Acidithiobacillus ferrooxidans ATCC 23270: one gene and its partner. The protein of the gene in region 1 interacts with the protein of each later gene in a pairwise test. Links are inferred from orthologs where the notes say so. Each region holds a gene or a part of one and is shown on either strand. Other genes may lie near its edges.

Region 1 (9,622 bases):
ATACCGTCGTCGGGGCGGTTGCCTGTGGAAAGTTTTCCCGGACTAGCGGTGCAAGGCCTGTCGCAACCGCCCCAGCCCTTCTTCCAGCATGCTTCGGGGGGTGGCAAAGTTCAGTCGCACGAAACCCTCGCCGCCCGATCCGAAACTGGGGCCGGGATTGAGGCCAAGACCCGCTTGCAGCAGACGCCGCGCCAGCGTCTCATCGTTGCCGTAATGATGCACGTCCAGCCAGGCGAGGTACCCGAACTCCGGTTGCCGATAGCCGACCTCGGGTAGCTCCCGCACCAGGTATTCGCTGATGAAACGGGCGTTGTCCGCCAGATAACCGCGCAATGCGGACTGCCATTCTGCGCCGCGGTGCCAGGCGCAGGTCATGGCGGTCAGGGCGAAGAGGTTGGTGTGCTGAATCTGACTGCGCCGGACTTCAGTCAGAAAGGTGCGACGCAGCCCGGCGTCGGGGATAACGCTGACCCCGCCACCCAGTCCCGCCAGATTGAAGCTTTTGCCGGCAGAGGTCAGGAGGATCGAGCGTGGGAAGCGACTGGGGAAAGGGCAGTGCGGATGCTGACTGAGGTCGGCATGGATTTCATCGCTGACCACCACGCAGCCGGCATCGGCGCAAAGTGTGCCCAGTCGTTGCAGTTCTTCCGCTGTCCAGACTCGCCCCACCGGGTTGTGGGGCGAGCAGAGGAGCAACAGTTTGGCCCGCTGGACGGCGATTTCCAGGGCATCCCAGTTCATGCGGTAATGGCCGGTGTCATCCGCGATCAGCGGAGCCAGCAGCAATTCCCGCCCGTTGTCCTCCACTGCAGTCATGAACGGCGGATAAATGGGAGGCATGACGATGATCGCCTCGCCCGGTCGGGTGAAGGCACGTACGGCTGCGTAAAGGGCGGGAACGACACCGCTGATGCAGGCGATCGCGTCGTTTTCCGGCCGCCAGTCATGGCGTCTGGCCAGCCAATCGGCGGCGGCCTGCAACATGGTCCCTTCATTGCCCGGATAACCGAAAACGGGATGATTCAGGCGTTCCTGCAAAGCGGCGATGACCGCGTCGGGTGCGGCGAAATCCATGTCCGCCACCCACATGGGCAGCACTTCGGCGCCAAAACGTTCTGCCGCACCATCCCATTTGAGGCATCCGGTTCCGCGTCGTGGAATGACCCTGTCGAAGTCGGCGCCGCCCCGTTCCGCGCTCATAAGCGTTCCCAGATGGTCACCTGCGCGATGCTGTGCTGATATTTGCGCGCCGTTTCGCGGATGACGAAGGGCAGATCCTGCGGGCTGCCATCGCGCAGACGGAATGGTCCGGACAAAATTTCCCGCAGGGCGTCGAAGGTGCTCAGATTCTCTCCATCTCGTTTGAAACCGCCGAGCCACTCCGACCGCGCGGTATATTCTTCCAACCAGGTGTAGGGCGACGTGATGACCAGTAAACCGCCGGGAAGGATGCGGTCGGCGATGTCCTCCAGAAATTTGCGGGGGTGGTGCAGACGGTCGATGAGGTTGGCCGCCACCACCAGATCATAATCCCGGTACAGGGGCTTCAGATTGCAGGCGTCGGCCTGAAAGAAGCGGACCCGGTTTGCAGCCCCGGTTAGCCCCAGGGTGGCGAGATCCGCCGTTTGATAGCTTTGCAGTTCACCCTCTTCGGTCAGGGTGTAGGAGAAGTGTCCGCGCTCGCGCAGTTGCACGCCTACGCTGATGAAGCGTGCCGAGAAGTCGAGGCCGGTGACCTCGGGGCAATGCCTTGCCAGTTCAAAACTACCGCGGCCTACGGCACAACCGATGTCCAGAGCGCGACGTAAAGGCCTGCCGGCCATAGCCTCCACCGCGATTCCCACGACCTTTGCCGCAAAATTGGCCACCCCATAGTATTCGCGCCCATAGTGAAATTCCGCATACTGGGAGACCAGGGCGTCACTCTCATAGACCGGTACCTCAGGCAGCGCATTGGGCGAGGCGACATAGCGGAATCCCGCATGCTGGAAGAAATGGCGGCGGAAGGCATAGCGGGCCTCCCGCTGCATTTCGTTGCCGAGACTGATGAATGAGCCGCCCTTGATGAGATTGTGCTGCTGGTCGAAGGTGGGCACCGTGAAGTCATCATAAACCGGATGCACCTCGAAACCGGGAAAGGGGTAGATGGGCGTCGCGGTCCATTGCCAGACGTTGCCGACCGCATCGTAGAAATCCCCTTGTCTGAATTGATCTACGGGGCAGGGCGAGCAGCCTGCGGCGAGTCCGATATTGCCAGGCACCGCATCATCCCAGGCATCACTGTCCGCCAGTCCGCTGAGGTCACGCAGACGCCGCCACTCATCCTCGCTGGGCAGACGCAGGCTCTGACGGGTCCCGGCCGATTTCCAGCGGCAGAAGGCGTCGGCTTCCAGCGCGTTCACCTCCACCGGCCAGTTCCACGGCATGGGGCGTTCCTCCGCGATCAGGCGCAGCCGCCAGGTGTCCTGATCCGGGACCCAGAAAGTCGGGTGCCGCGCCTGGCTGAAGCGGCGCCAGCGATCGCCCTCCGCGGTCCACCAGCGGCTGTCGCTGTAGCCATCCTGCTCCACGAAAGCCAGGAATTCCTGATTGCTCACCAAAAAGCGGGAGGCATGAAAGGGCTGTAGTGCCGCCTGATGAAGACCATATTCATTATCCCAGCCATAACGGGGATCAGCGCGTTCTTTGCCCAGACGGACGGCGCCACCCGCCACGGCCTGCAGGATGTTGTCCGGCGCGGCCCCCGCGGGGGTCCAGGGACGGAAGGCTTCCACGGGGCGGACGCGGGACAGGGGCAGTTGCCGCATGAGCACCGAACTGGTTTCCAGATGGATGTTTTCATGCTCAATCCCCATGAGGATCACCCACCACGGCGAATCCCAGGTGATGGGCAGGGACAGGGGCGTCTCGCCGATCAGGCCGTCCACCAGTTCCCGCACCCGCTGCCGGTACTGACGGACGTCATCGACGGAGGGCCAGTCATAATGGGTTTCGTCCAGGTCATCCCAGGACATTTCATCGACGCCGACCGCAAAAACGGACTCCAAACGTGGATCGAGGCGCCGTCCGATCAGGCCGGCCACCTGGAGCTTGTTTACATAGAAGGTGGCGCTATGGCCGAAATAGAAGATCAGGGGATGACGCAGGGGAATGGCCTTCTCATACCACGCCGCCGGTTCTGCCAGGTGATCGAAAAGCTGTTCATACAGCGAAAAAGTCTCGTGAAAGGTCCTGCGAATCTCTTCCCGCTTTTGCTCTGCATCCTCGCCATCGAGACGGAGCGCAGCGATACGTGTACGCGCCATGGATTCCCCCTGTTATGAGCTCTTGGTGTTCTGACCGATCAGTTTACCACAGGATACCATCTGATCCTGTGCCCCGGGGTGAATGTAGACCACCGCAATAGTCCATCTGCCGCCAGGCCTCGAAGACGGCGACAGCACAGGCGTTGGACAGATTCAGGCTGCGTTGGCCGGAGCGCATGGGCAGGCGCAGTACCTGCCTGGCGGGCAGGCTGTTCAGGAGGTGGGCAGGCAAGCCGCGGGTCTCCGGGCCGAAAAGCAGCGCGTCGCCGGGCTGGTACGCAACGTCGTGATAGAACTGCGTTCCCTTGGTGCTGAATGCAAAGACATGCGCATCGCCTAAAAATGCCCGGCAGCTCGCCCAGTCCGCATGGCGATGCACTTGCGCAAATTCGTGGTAATCCAGCCCGGCGCGGCGCAGGCGGCGGTCATCCCAGGCGAAGCCCAAAGGCTCGACGAGATGCAGGGTGGCTCCGGTATTGGCGCAAAGGCGGATGATATTGCCGGTATTGGGGGGTATTTCCGGCTCATACAGGATGACGTGCAAAAATGACTCAAGCATCAATGGGCTCTCAGAGGGCACGGGCGAGCACCCAGACGTCAATGCGCTGTACACCGGCAGCCCGCAGGGTGCTGGCAATCTGGGCGGCAGTGGTTCCGGTCGTGAGTACGTCATCGACGACGGCGACATGATCCGGAACGCGCTCGCGCAGGGCAAAGGCTGCATCCAGGTTCTCCCGCCGGGTGGCCGCGCTCAGTCCAAGCTGATGGCCGGTACTGCGGCGCCGCCGTAACGCACCAGGAATGACCGGGATTCTCCAGCGCTTGCCCCAGTGGCGGGCGAGCAGCATGGACTGGTTGTAACCGCGTTCGCGCAGACGCCGGCGATGCAGGGGCACGGGCAGCAGCGCTTCCGGGCGGGACGGCGGATGTTCGCCCCAGGCACTGGCCCAGGCGTCAGCCAGAGGTCTGGTCCAGTCCAGACGCCGCTGAAACTTCCACGCGATGATGGCGGTGTTCAGGGGTTCGGCATAGATAAACGGGGTATAGACATGGTCATAGGCGGGGGCTTCCACCGAGCAGACCGGGCAGTCCCCATTGTCCAGCAAAGGTAGCGCGCAATAGCTGCAGCGCTCGGCGGGCAGGCGCGGCCAGTCGCCGAAGCAGCCGGCGCAGAGCGGAGCGCCAGGCGCACCGCAGGCACGACAGCGTTCCGGGAAGAGCCAGTGGTTGAAACGCCCCGCTGCGTCATATAGCCGGGACAGGTGTGGAAGAATCCGTTGCAAGAAGTTCCTTGGGTTGTTTAGCCATCTGGCAGGGCGAGTATCGTCACCGGCTACGATTCTCCCGCTCCAGCACTCCATTGACAAGGCACAGGCCCCTCCCTATAAGAAACTATGCATAGCGAACGGGAAGAATCATGGCGCGCTGAATTGTCCGCCTTGCGTGCACACGACCTCTGGCGGGAGTTGCAGGTACTGCAACCTGCGCCGGAGCGCGGGCCGCCCACTTTTGTGGGGACGCGGGGCGAACCGCTCCTGTCCTTCGCCAGTAATGATTATCTGGGCCTGAGCGCAGAGTCGGCCTTACGTGATGCCGCCATCGCCGAGATTCAGCAGAGTGGGGTAGGGGCTGGTGCCGCGCCCTTGCTCGGTGGCGAGCGGCCCGCCCATGCCGTGCTGGCGAACGCCCTGGCCCGCTGGCTGGGAGTGGAGGCGGCGCTGCTCTTTGGTAGCGGTTATCTGGCCAATCTGGGGGTCATCTCCACGCTGGTCGGGCGCGGTGATCGGGTCTACGCCGACCGTCTCAACCACGCCTCTCTGGTGGACGGGGTGCGTCTCTCCGGCGCGCGCCTGCATCGCTACCGGCATGGCGATATGACCCATCTGGCGCAATGGTTGGAACGCGGCGGCCGGGGGCAGGCCTGGATCATCACGGACGGGGTGTTCAGCATGGATGGTGACATCGCCCCGCTCCCTGAACTCGCCACCTTGGCGCAGCAGTATGGCGCAGGGATCATTCTCGACGAGGCCCATGCCTTTGGAGTGTTGGGGACGGAGGGACAAGGCACCGCGGCGCACTGGAATATGGACATCCACGGGGTAGACGTCATCATGGGCACCCTGGGTAAGGCCTTCGGTGTTTACGGCGCCTTCGTGGCGGGGAGTCAGGACGTGGTGGATCTCCTGCGTAATCGCGCCCGCAGCTTCATCTACCATACCGCCCTGCCCTCCGCCCTGGCGGCCGCCGCCCTCGTCGCGCTCGACCTTTTACGGCATGGGGATGCCAGGCGCGAGCGCCTGACACAGCACCGGCAGCATCTGCGTGCGCAAGTGCCCGATGCCCCCTGGTTGGCCAGCGAGACACCTATTCAGGGTCTCCTGTTGGGCGATGCGCGGCGGGCGCTGACGGTCAGCGCCCAATTGCGCCGTGCCGGCCTTTACTGCCCGGCGGTGCGGCCGCCCACGGTGCCTGCCGATAGCGCCCGTCTGCGTATCACCCTCAGTGCGGCGCACAGTCATGATGATATCGAGCTTCTGGCTACCACGCTCCGGGAGGTCCTGTGAACTGGGCGCGTCAGGTCAGTGGTCGGGGACGTCCGCTGGTGCTGCTCCATGGCTGGGGAATGGAAAGCCGGGTCTTCGCTTCCTGGCGGTCCCTTCTGGATACCCATTTCACCTGCATCAGCTACGATCTCCCCGGTCACGGACAGACGCCCTGTGCGCCCTCCGGTCTGGCTTGGTCTGCCAGTCTGGAGAGTCTCCGCCAGATGCTTGCTCAGGAGGCCCCCAAGCCCCTGTTGCTCGGCTGGTCTCTCGGGGGCTTGTTGGCCCTGGGCATCGCCTTGCAGCACCCCGAATTATTGGCGGGACTGGTGCTGGTATCCAGTTCTCCCGCCTTTTGCCAGCGCCCCGACTGGTCTCCGGCCATCCCTGCCGCGACTCTGGAGGATTTCGCGCAACGCCTGCGCGTAGATCCCCAGGGTACCCGGCGGCGCTTCCTCGCCCTGCAAGTGTTGAACGATCCACAAGGACGCCGTGTTCTGGAGGGCCTCAGCACCTCCTGGCCCATGCCGGATCAGGCCTGTCTTGCCGATGGGCTGGGCCTGCTGCGGGAGGTGGATTTGCGCAGCCAACTGAGCAGAGTGCCCATGCCGGTGCATATCGTGCATGGGCGACAGGATCGGATCGTACCCGTCGGCGCCGGTGAGTATCTCCACCAGCATCTGACCGGCAGCCGGTTTACTCTCCTGGAACAGGCTGGTCACGCCCCTTTTCTGTCTCACCCCGAAGCCTGCGCCAATGCGCTGCTGGAGACCTGGGGATGAGTTCCGGCAACCCGTCCTTTTTCATGGAAAAACGCGCCGTGCGGCGGGCTTTCGAGCAGGCAGCGGCCGGGTATGAAACCAGTGCCGTCTTGCAGGATCAGGTCGGCGCGCAGCTCATTGAGCGACTGGACCTCGTCAAGCTGGAACCCCAATGGATACTCGATATGGGCAGTGGTACCGGCTTGCAAAGCCGCCGTCTCAATCGCCGTTATCCGCGTGCGCGGCTGCTTGCCCTGGATCTGGCGTCGAACATGTTACAGCAGGCCCGGCGTCGTAAAGGCTGGCGTCAACGTCAGTATTTCTGCCAGGGCGACGCGGAAAATTTACCGCTGGCGACGGCCAGCATCGACCTGCTCTACGCCAACATGTCCATTCAGTGGTGCAATGATCTGGATCAGGTATTACGCGAGTTTGCACGGGTGCTGCGTCCCGGCGGCCTGCTCATGTTCAGCACCCTCGGTCCGGACACCCTCAAAGAACTGCGTCAGGCCTTTGCGGCAGTAGACGACCAGTCCCATGTCAGTCACTTCATCGACATGCATGATATTGGCGATGCCTTGGTGCGTCAGGGCTACGAAATGCCCGTCCTGGATGTGGAACGTTATCAGCTCACCTATGCGGCGGTAGACGATCTCCTGCGGGATCTGCGGAATATCGGTGCCACCAATGCCGCCGCAGGTCGCGCCCGTGGCCTGCTCACCCCCCGCCGCCTGCAGGCACTGCGGCAGGCCTACGAGGATTTTCGCGCCGACGGCCGCCTGCCTGCCACCTATGAAGTCGTCTACGGACATGCTTGGGGCAGCGGACCGCGCGCCCTTCCGCGTGAAGACGGTAGTATCGTTTTTCCTCTCACGCGGCTGCGACGCCGTCCATGACCGGGGAGCATCCCTCGCCGCGTCGGCATGCGGGTCCACTGCGTGGACTATTGGTTACCGGTACGGATACGGGTGTCGGCAAAACCGCTGTCACCGCTGCCCTCGCGCACAAATGCGCGCAGCACGGAATGCTGGTGGCGGCCCTCAAACCCATTGTTTCTGGAGTCGAGGCCGACGGTACCTGGGAGGACGTGGAAATTTTGCGCGCCGCCAGCCAGCCCCCGCGCAGTGTTGCCGAAACGGGTCTCTATGCTTTCGACCCGCCAGTGGCGCCCCACTGGGCGGCACATCAGGCGGGCGTCACCGTCGAGCGTGGGCGGGTGGCGGCTTTCGTCCGGATGCAATCCGCGGCGATGGATTGTGTGCTGGTGGAGGGTGCCGGTGGTTTTCTTACCCCATTGGGCGATGACTGGGGCGTTGCCGAACTGGCCAGGGATCTGCATTTTCCTGTGCTGTTGGTGGTGGGCTTGCGGCTCGGTGCCATCAACCACACGCTGCTGAGCGTCGAAGCCATCCGCGCACGGGGACTGCGCTTGGCCGGGTGGGTGGCAAACACCCTGAATCCCGCAGTCGCGGTGGGCACATTGGAGACCTTGCAAGGGCGGCTGGCGGCGCCCTGTCTGGGGGTGCTGCCTTACGCGCCACACTGGTCTCCCGCCATCCTGAGCCCTTGTCTATCCCTTCCTGATGTCCTGTATTGATGTTAGACTGTTTCCGTATTGTCATAAAAAACAAAAGGCAAGCGGCCGCGATGTCAGGGTGGAAATTCAGTCGTCGCGGTAAGGTCGGTGTATTCTGATGGAGCGTGCGTGTCATGAAATCATTCAAGAGCATACTGCTGTTGGTGGTGACGAATCTGCTGATATTCGTCAGCCTGTCGATCAGTTTTACTATTCTGGTCAACTTCATTTTGCCGATCTTCGGTGTCGACCTCCGCGGGTCGGTGAGTGGCGCGGACCTGCTCTGGGCGCTGCTGATCGGTTTTGGCGGCGCCTTTATTTCGCTACTGATGTCGAAACATCTGGCGCGCGCGGGCCTGCAGATGCAACGCATCGATGCGCCGCAATCGGCCAAGGAACATCTGGTATACGATTCAGTGGCGCAGCTCGCCAATCGTTTGGGTATTCGCATGCCGGAAGTCTGGGTGTACTGGAATGATGAGCCTAACGCCTTCGCCACCGGACCGGGGCGCAACCACAGCATGGTGGCGGTCAGCAGCGGCCTGGTCAATCTCCTCAGCGACAATGAGGTGCGGGCGGTACTGGCCCATGAGATGGGGCACGTATACAATGGCGACATGGTGAGTACCACCTTGCTGCAGGGGCTGATGAATACGTTTGTATTCTGGTTGTCCATGCTCGCCGCGCGGCAGTTTGATGACCGGCCCATGGTTGCTTTTGCGGTATCCATAGTGCTGCAGATCGGCCTGTCTTTCCTGGCGCTGATTCCCATCACTTGGTTTTCGCGCCGTCGGGAGTTCGCGGCGGATCGTTTTGCCGCCGAGCAGGTAGGCGTGGCTCCGATGATCTCGGCCCTGCAAAAACTGCAGCGGGGCGCGGAAGCCCTGCATGTGGTGCATGATGTGGTGCGCGATCCCATGGCGACGGCCTACATTTCCGGAAGCTGGCGCGGTTGGTTTGCCACCCATCCCAGTCTGGAGGCGCGGGTGGCAGCTCTGCGGGCGTTGCAAAACGGTTATAGTTACCAGTAGTTGGTATCGCGATGGAGGAATTGGTCTTTGATGCAGCCAGGAGGCAGTGCAGTTGCGCCCTGAGGGCGTCCGTCCGGTCCTCCTGCAATGCCATGACCGGTCAGCCCCCTTCCCCGACCCGGAGCAGGCCGACGGCAACCTGGTCGCCATCGGCGGCGATTTATCCAGGGAACGCCTGCTCCTGGCCTATGCCCACGGCATCTTTCCCTGGTTCGGCGAGGAAGACCCCATTCTCTGGTGGTCACCTGATCCCCGCGGTATTCTCGAGCCCCCGGCGATACACGTCAGTCGCAGTCTGCGCAAATCCGCCCGTAACCGTGACTGGCAATATCGCATGGACAGCAATTTTGCCGGTGTCATCGACGCTTGCGCAGCGCCGCGCCCAGGGCAGGGAGATACCTGGATT
Region 2 (6,852 bases), 1.4 Mb from region 1 along the record:
TTGGTAACGGTAAACCGTTCCGTATGCGCCAACTGCGGAGCAGCCAAACTGCCCCATCATGTATGCCCCGAATGTGGTTTCTATAAAGGTCGCGAGATCGTGAAGAAGGCGGTCGAAGCCTGACCAGGCTGCCGCGCCAGAGCGTCCCGGAGACTTCGCGATGCCGCATATTGCGGTAGATGCCATGAGTGGCGATTCCGGCCCGTCGACAGTGGTGCTTGCCATCCGTGATCTGCTCGAGGATCACCCCGATGTCATATTTCACCTGGTCGGTGATACGGTTTCCCTTCAGACGGAGCTGGAGAAAGCACACCTCCACGGATCGGATCAGGTCGTCGTGCACCACGCCAGCCAGGTGGTGGCAATGGATGAGACGCCGTCCCAGGCCCTGAGGGGCAAAAGGGACTCGTCTATGCATGTCGCCATCAGTCTGGTGCGGGAAGGGCATGCCGATGCTGTAGTCAGCGCAGGCAACACCGGTGCCCTTATGGCACTTGGAAAAGTGTTTCTTCGCACCATTCCCGGAATTGACCGGCCAGCCATTGCCGCTTTTCTGCCGACGACCACAGGGCGTTTCCTCGCACTGGATCTGGGTGCAAATGTGGATTGTCGCCCGGAACATCTCCTGCAGTTCGCGGTAATGGGCTCGATACTCGCTGAGCGGGTCATGGGTGTGACCAAGCCCCGCGTCGCCCTGCTCAACATCGGCTCTGAAGAGATCAAGGGCAATGAGCAGGTCAAAGAGGCGGCACTTCTGTTGCGTGCCGCCAGGCTGAATTTCATCGGCAATGTAGAAGGTTCAGATATTTACAAGGGAGTCGCGGATGTGGTGGTTTGTGACGGCTTCGTGGGTAATGTGGCGCTCAAGACCTCAGAGGGACTGGCAACGATGATCAGTCACGAACTGCGCGCCAGCTATACCCATGGCTGGTATGGGCGCATTGCTTATCTGATCAATCGTCCCATTCTGCAACGCCTGCGTCGCCGCCTGGATTCCCGTCAATACAACGGCGCCACGCTGCTGGGATTGAACGGGATCGTCATCAAGAGCCACGGAAATGCGGATCGTTTTGCCTTTGCCTGCGCAGTGAAAGTGGCGATCACTGAGGCCAAACACCGCCTGACCCTGCGTATTGCGGAAGTGATCCAGGAGAATCTCGATCCGGCGGTGCGAAACAGCGCGTGAAACCTATTTACAGCCGTATTGTCGCCACTGGCGGCTATCTGCCGGAACGTATTCTCAGCAACCGCGATCTGGAACAGATGGTAGAGACCAGTGATGCCTGGATATTCGCCCGTACCGGCATCCGCTCCCGGCATATCGCCGCTCCCGGCGAGAAGACCGTAGACATGGCGGAAGCGGCTGCGCGCCAGGCGCTGGCCGACGCAGGTCTGAACGCGGCAGATCTGGATCTGATTATCGTGGCGACGACCACTCCAGATCAGATATTCCCCAGTACCGCCTGCCTGCTGCAAGCCCGCCTGGGCAACCGGGGGGCGCCGGCCTTCGACATCCAGGCGGTTTGCACAGGCTTCATCTATGCGCTGGCAACCGCCGATCGCTTCATTCGCAGCGGTGGGGCTAGGCATGCGCTGGTGGTCGGTGTGGAGAGCATGTCCCATATCGTTGACTGGACGGATCGCGGGACGTGTATTCTTTTTGGGGATGGCGCCGGGGCTGTGGTACTCAGTGCCGGTGACCAACCCGGTATTATCTCCACACACATCCATGCCGACGGTGCTTATGCCGACTTACTGCAGGTCCCCGGCGGGGAGACACGGATCGCCATGCAGGGTAATGCAGTATTCCGCGTGGCGGTGCGTACCCTGGGTGAGATTGTACAGGAAACGCTCGCGGCAAATGCCTTGACACCTGCAGAAATTGACTGGCTGGTTCCACATCAGGCCAATATCCGCATTATCGAGGCAACGGCCGACAAGCTGGGCCTGCCTATGGAGCGGGTGGTGACGACGGTGGAACATCATGGTAATACTTCTGCGGCTTCGGTACCTTTAGCCTTGGATGAAGCAGCGCGACGCGGTTGTTTTCAGCCGCGGCAACGGCTTCTGCTGGAAGCATTCGGGGGTGGTTTTACCTGGGGATCCGCACTCCTGCGTTGGGGCTGAAAGCCCTGCATACCAATTTGTATCGAGAGGAGGTTCGCTTGCACGGCTCTATCGCCTTTGTTTTTCCGGGTCAGGGTTCGCAGTCTTTGAATATGCTGGCCGACCTGGCTAACAGTCATCCGTTGGTCAAAGAGGTTTTTGAAGAAGCTTCCGCGCAGTTGGGCGAGGACCTGTGGCGGCTCACGCAGGAGGGGCCCACCGAAAAACTGAGCCAGACCCGCTGGACGCAGCCGGTGATGCTGACTGCCGGATATGCCGTATATCGGGTATGGGAAGAGGAAGGCGGCATCTTTCCCGATTTTGTCGCCGGGCATTCCCTGGGAGAATATACCGCTCTGGTGGTTGCGGATGCGGTGGATTTTGTGGACGCTGTACGCCTGGTCGCGGAACGAGGCCGCCTGATGCAGGAAGCGGTGCCGGAGGGGGTGGGTGCCATGGCAGCCATCATCGGCCTCGGCGACGATGAGGTGAAACAGCTCTGTGCTCAGGAGGCAAGGGGTGAAGTGCTGGCTGCGGCCAATTTCAACGCGCCGGGACAGGTGGTGGCTGCAGGTCATCAGGCGGCCGTCGAGCGGCTGGTGGAGTCGGCACGTGCGGCCGGGGCCAAACGTGTTGTCCTGCTTCCGGTCAGCGTGCCCAGTCATTGCAGCCTGATGGAGCCGGCCGCTGAACGTTTCCAGTCTGCGCTGGAAGCCGTGCAGTTCCGTAGCCCTAGGGCGATGGTGGTACATAACGCCGATGTGCAAAGCCACAACACGCCAGACTCCATCCGTGCCGTACTTGCCAGGCAGTTATATTCGCCGGTGCGCTGGACGGACACGATTCGCCACCTCGCCCGGCAGGGAGCCATGACCTTTGTGGAAATGGGCCCGGGGCGCGTACTGTCGGGCCTGGGGAAACGTATAGAGCCCAGCCTGACCATGCTTCACGTCGAAGATGGCAAAAGCCTCAAGGCTGCCCTGGAGGTGATCTGATGGCAGGATCTTTGGAGGGCCAGCTAGCCCTGGTCACAGGTGGCAGCCGCGGCATCGGACGGGAGATCGCGCACGTACTCGGCAGACAGGGTGCGCGGGTCGTTGCCACGGCAACGACCTCTGCCGGTGCGGAACGGATCAGTGCCGATCTGGCGGCGCAGGGCATCCACGGCGCCGGGATGGCACTGGACGTGACTGATGACGCGGCCATGTCCGCAGTACTCGCGCAGATACAGGCATCCCATGGCGCGCCGGCCATTCTGGTGAACAATGCGGGAATCACCCGGGATCAACTGCTCCTGCGGATGAAGGATGAGGATTGGGATGCTGTCATGGCGACCAATCTGCGCGCGGTATACCGCTTGAGCAAGCTATGCGTGCGCGATATGCTCAAAGCCCGTTTTGGCCGTATCATCAACATTACTTCGATAGTCGGGGTGATGGGGAATGCCGGGCAGACGAATTATGCAGCCGCCAAGGCAGGGGTCGCGGGTTTCACCCGGGCCATGGCGAGGGAGGTGGCGGCCCGGCAGGTGACCGTCAATTGTGTGGCACCAGGCTTTATCAGCACGGACATGACCGAAGGGCTGAATGAAGCGCAGCGCGACACTCTGCTGCAGCAGATTCCTGCGGGAAGGCTGGGGACGGTGGCCGACGTGGCTGCTGCAGTCGCTTATTTGGCGAGCCCGGAAGCAGGTTACGTAACCGGACAGATTCTGCATGTCAATGGTGGCATGTGGATGGGGTAATGCATTCGTAGCTTTACAGGACTGTATGCCCTGTGGTCCAATCTCGCCGACAATAATTTTTCACCGACAGAGGAGCTTCTCCTAATGGATAATGTGGCAGATCGTGTAAAGAAGGTCGTAGTAGAGCAGTTGGGCGTTAATGAGGACGAAGTCACCAATGAGGCGTCCTTTGTTGATGATCTGGGTGCCGACTCGCTGGATACCGTGGAGCTGGTGATGGCGCTGGAAGAAGAATTCGATTGTGAAATCCCCGACGAAGAAGCGGAAAAGATTGCGACCGTGCAACAGGCCATCGACTATGTGTCTGCGCATATTCCAGCCAAGGATGCCTGAGTATTTCCTGACCGGGACGATGAGGAGATCGGGCGTTTGAAGAGACGTGTAGTGATTACGGGTTTGGGGATTGTGTCACCCGTCGGTGTGGGTATCCCGGCGGCGTGGAATTCGATAACCCAGGGACGCAGCGGTATCGGTCGGGTGACCCGACTGGATCCTGCCTCCTACAGTTCCCAGATTGCAGGAGAAGTCCGTGGCTTCGATATTGGTCAGTACATTCCGATCAAGGAAGCCCGCAAGATGGATTTATTTATCCATTACGGCCTCGTGGCGGCTATGGAAGCGGTTGCAGACTCTGGTTTACAGATCGGAGCAGATATTGCAGATCGGGTGGGCGTATCCATCGGCAGTGGTATCGGTGGTCTGCCGGGCATCGAATCCGAGCATCAGGTCGTCACGGAAAGCGGCCCCCGCCGGATCTCGCCTTTCTTTATTCCACGTTGCATCGTCAATATGGTGTCGGGGCACGTTTCCATTATGTATGGGGCCAAAGGGCCCAACATCGCCATGGCGACGGCATGTTCCACCGGCACACATTCCATCGGCGAGGCGGCGCGGCTCATCGAGTATGGCGACGCCGACGTCATGATCGCCGGTGGTGCCGAGGCGGCCGTCAGCCCTTTGGGGTTGGGTGGGTTTTGTGCGGCGCGGGCGCTCTCTACGCGCAACGCCGATCCTGAGAAGGCGAGCCGCCCCTGGGATAAGGATCGGGATGGTTTCGTGCTGGGCGAGGGTGCGGGTGTTCTCATTCTCGAAGAGTATGAATTTGCCCGGCGTCGTGGGGCACGGATCTACGCAGAGTTGGCCGGCTACGGCATGAGCTCCGATGCTTACCATATGACCCAGCCCGCCCCGGGTGGGGAAGGGGCCGTCCGTTGCATGCAGGCCGCGCTGCGTAACGCCTCGGTGTCGCCCGAAATGGTGGGTTATATCAACGCGCACGGGACATCTACCCCGCTGGGAGATCGGTCGGAGACCGATGCGGTACATACCGTATTCGGCGAACATGCACAGCGATTGGCCATGAGCTCCACCAAGTCGATGACAGGTCATCTTCTGGGTGCCGCGGGGGGGGTCGAAGCCATTTTTACGGCGCTCGCGCTTTATCACGGCATTTTGCCGCCCACGATCAATCTGGATCAGGCCGACGAGGGCTGTGACCTGGATTATGTGCCCCTCAAAGCACGAAAAGCGTCCGTAGAAGTTGCTTTAAGCAATTCCTTTGGATTCGGCGGCACCAATAGTTCTCTGGTTTTCCGCCGCTTCCACGACTGATTCGCCAATTGGGGGTGATTGTCGCCACCATGGATGGAGATCCCCTCGTGGCGGGGGCGTGCGATGCTACCCTGGACCGTGCGTTACATTACGGCGACGGGCTTTTTGAAACCATTGCAGTGATCAGGGGTGTCCCCCTGTTTTGGGAGGAGCATCTGGCGCGACTCGAGCGTGGCGCGACCATTCTGAATATTCCGGCACCTCATCCGGAAGTCTGGCGCGAAGATTTACGGACGGCGCTGGATGCTATCCCGGCGCAGCCGCGCCTTCTCCTTAAACTGACCCTCGGTCGTGGACCAGGGCCGGGGTACGGCAGCGCCGGCGCGGGCCCTCCCCGCCGCTATCTGTGGTTGTCCCGGTGGCCGGAGCGAAACCCGCACTACTGGAACCCCGGCATCTCCGCCGCAGCCTGCGAGGTCGCCTTGCTCACCGGCGCGCCGTATCTCGGCGTCAAATCTCTCAATCGCCTGAACCAGGTTATGGCCCGGGATGCCCTGGCCCCCGAATATGCCGAGGGGGTCATGATGGACCAGTCGGGACTGTTGCGCGAGGGCATCATGTCCAATCTGTTTTGGGTAATGACTGGTGTTGTCCATACTCCGGAGCTGGAAAACGGCGGCATCGCTGGTGTTCAGCGGGCCGCCATTCTGGCATGGTTGCAGGCCCATGGCGTGCCGACCCGCTTGGGCCACTGGCCACTGACGGTGCTTCAGGATGCTGACGAAATATTTTTCAGCAACAGTCTCATCGGTGTCTGGCCCGTGCGCTACTTCATGGGGCGCGAATTACCCGGGCATGACGGACCTATAACATCCGTCCTCCTCGCATGGACTCGGGAAATGGGTCTGGGGCCACAACCGTGACCCGCAGACGTATGGTGGTTCTGCTCATTCTTCTGACCGTATTATTTCCTGTCGGATTTTACGGCATCGGCATGTATTGGCCGAAAACTCTACCGGCGAAGGGGGTGACGGTCCCTATCCCCCTTGGCGCCAGTGACGCGCAGAGTATCGCCAGCCTGGCGCGTTCCGGGGTGCTGCCATACCCGCGCCTGTTTCATCTGGCTTGGGCGCTGGCCGGGCATCCGGCCATGCAGGCCGGACTGTATGAGTTCAGGGGCAGCATTAACCAGGAACAGGTGCTGCACCGCTTGATTGCCGGTCGGTCCACGCCCCTTAATCTGCTGATTGTGCCAGGCTGGCGTTTGCAGGACGTGGTCCGGGAAATACGGGACAGTGCCCCCTATCTCAACCGGCGGGATCTGCCTCAGGAGGAAGGGGTAGCAACGCGCCTGGCGCAGCGGGGCATCGGCGCAGAGGGCAGTGCGGAGGGCTGGCTTTTCCCGGATAGCTACCGTTACGTGCCGGGCACCACGGCGCTGAGTGTGCTGC

Evidence for each region.
Region 2: the proteins of bioH (region 1) and acpP interact in binary tests that used the Escherichia coli proteins (3 or more experiments, as listed by UniProt). The link is inferred for Acidithiobacillus ferrooxidans ATCC 23270 from one-to-one orthologs.

Annotation. Positions count from the first base shown.
Region 1 is NC_011761.1:216,109-225,730, forward strand. What follows is about bases 4,749-7,747. They hold bioH (pimeloyl-ACP methyl ester esterase BioH), read left to right. Parts: upstream 4,749-5,865; coding sequence 5,866-6,630; downstream 6,631-7,747. Other genes in these bases: bioF (8-amino-7-oxononanoate synthase), read left to right, coding at 4,749-5,869; bioC (malonyl-ACP O-methyltransferase BioC), read left to right, coding at 6,627-7,505; bioD (dethiobiotin synthase), read left to right, coding at 7,502-7,747. In the rest of the region: AFE_RS01115 (pyridoxal phosphate-dependent aminotransferase), read right to left, coding at 43-1,200; ovoA (5-histidylcysteine sulfoxide synthase), read right to left, coding at 1,197-3,305; tRNA (uridine(34)/cytosine(34)/5-carboxymethylaminomethyluridine(34)-2'-O)-methyltransferase TrmL, read right to left, coding at 3,349-3,864; AFE_RS01130 (ComF family protein), read right to left, coding at 3,875-4,588; more of bioF, read left to right, coding at 4,700-4,748; more of bioD, read left to right, coding at 7,748-8,206; protease HtpX, read left to right, coding at 8,320-9,216; aat (leucyl/phenylalanyl-tRNA--protein transferase), read left to right, coding at 9,263-9,622. UniProt on the Escherichia coli protein: The physiological role of BioH is to remove the methyl group introduced by BioC when the pimeloyl moiety is complete. It allows to synthesize pimeloyl-ACP via the fatty acid synthetic pathway through the hydrolysis of the ester bonds of pimeloyl-ACP esters.
Region 2 is NC_011761.1:1,661,385-1,668,236, forward strand. The notes cover bases 2,847-5,558. They hold acpP (acyl carrier protein), read left to right. Parts: upstream 2,847-3,934; coding sequence 3,935-4,183; downstream 4,184-5,558. Other genes in these bases: fabD (ACP S-malonyltransferase), read left to right, coding at 2,847-3,101; fabG (3-oxoacyl-ACP reductase FabG), read left to right, coding at 3,101-3,850; fabF (beta-ketoacyl-ACP synthase II), read left to right, coding at 4,220-5,461; pabC (aminodeoxychorismate lyase), read left to right, coding at 5,491-5,558. Outside these bases: rpmF (50S ribosomal protein L32), read left to right, coding at 1-123; phosphate acyltransferase PlsX, read left to right, coding at 161-1,186; AFE_RS08820 (beta-ketoacyl-ACP synthase III), read left to right, coding at 1,183-2,127; more of fabD, read left to right, coding at 2,166-2,846; more of pabC, read left to right, coding at 5,559-6,324. UniProt on the Escherichia coli protein: Carrier of the growing fatty acid chain in fatty acid biosynthesis.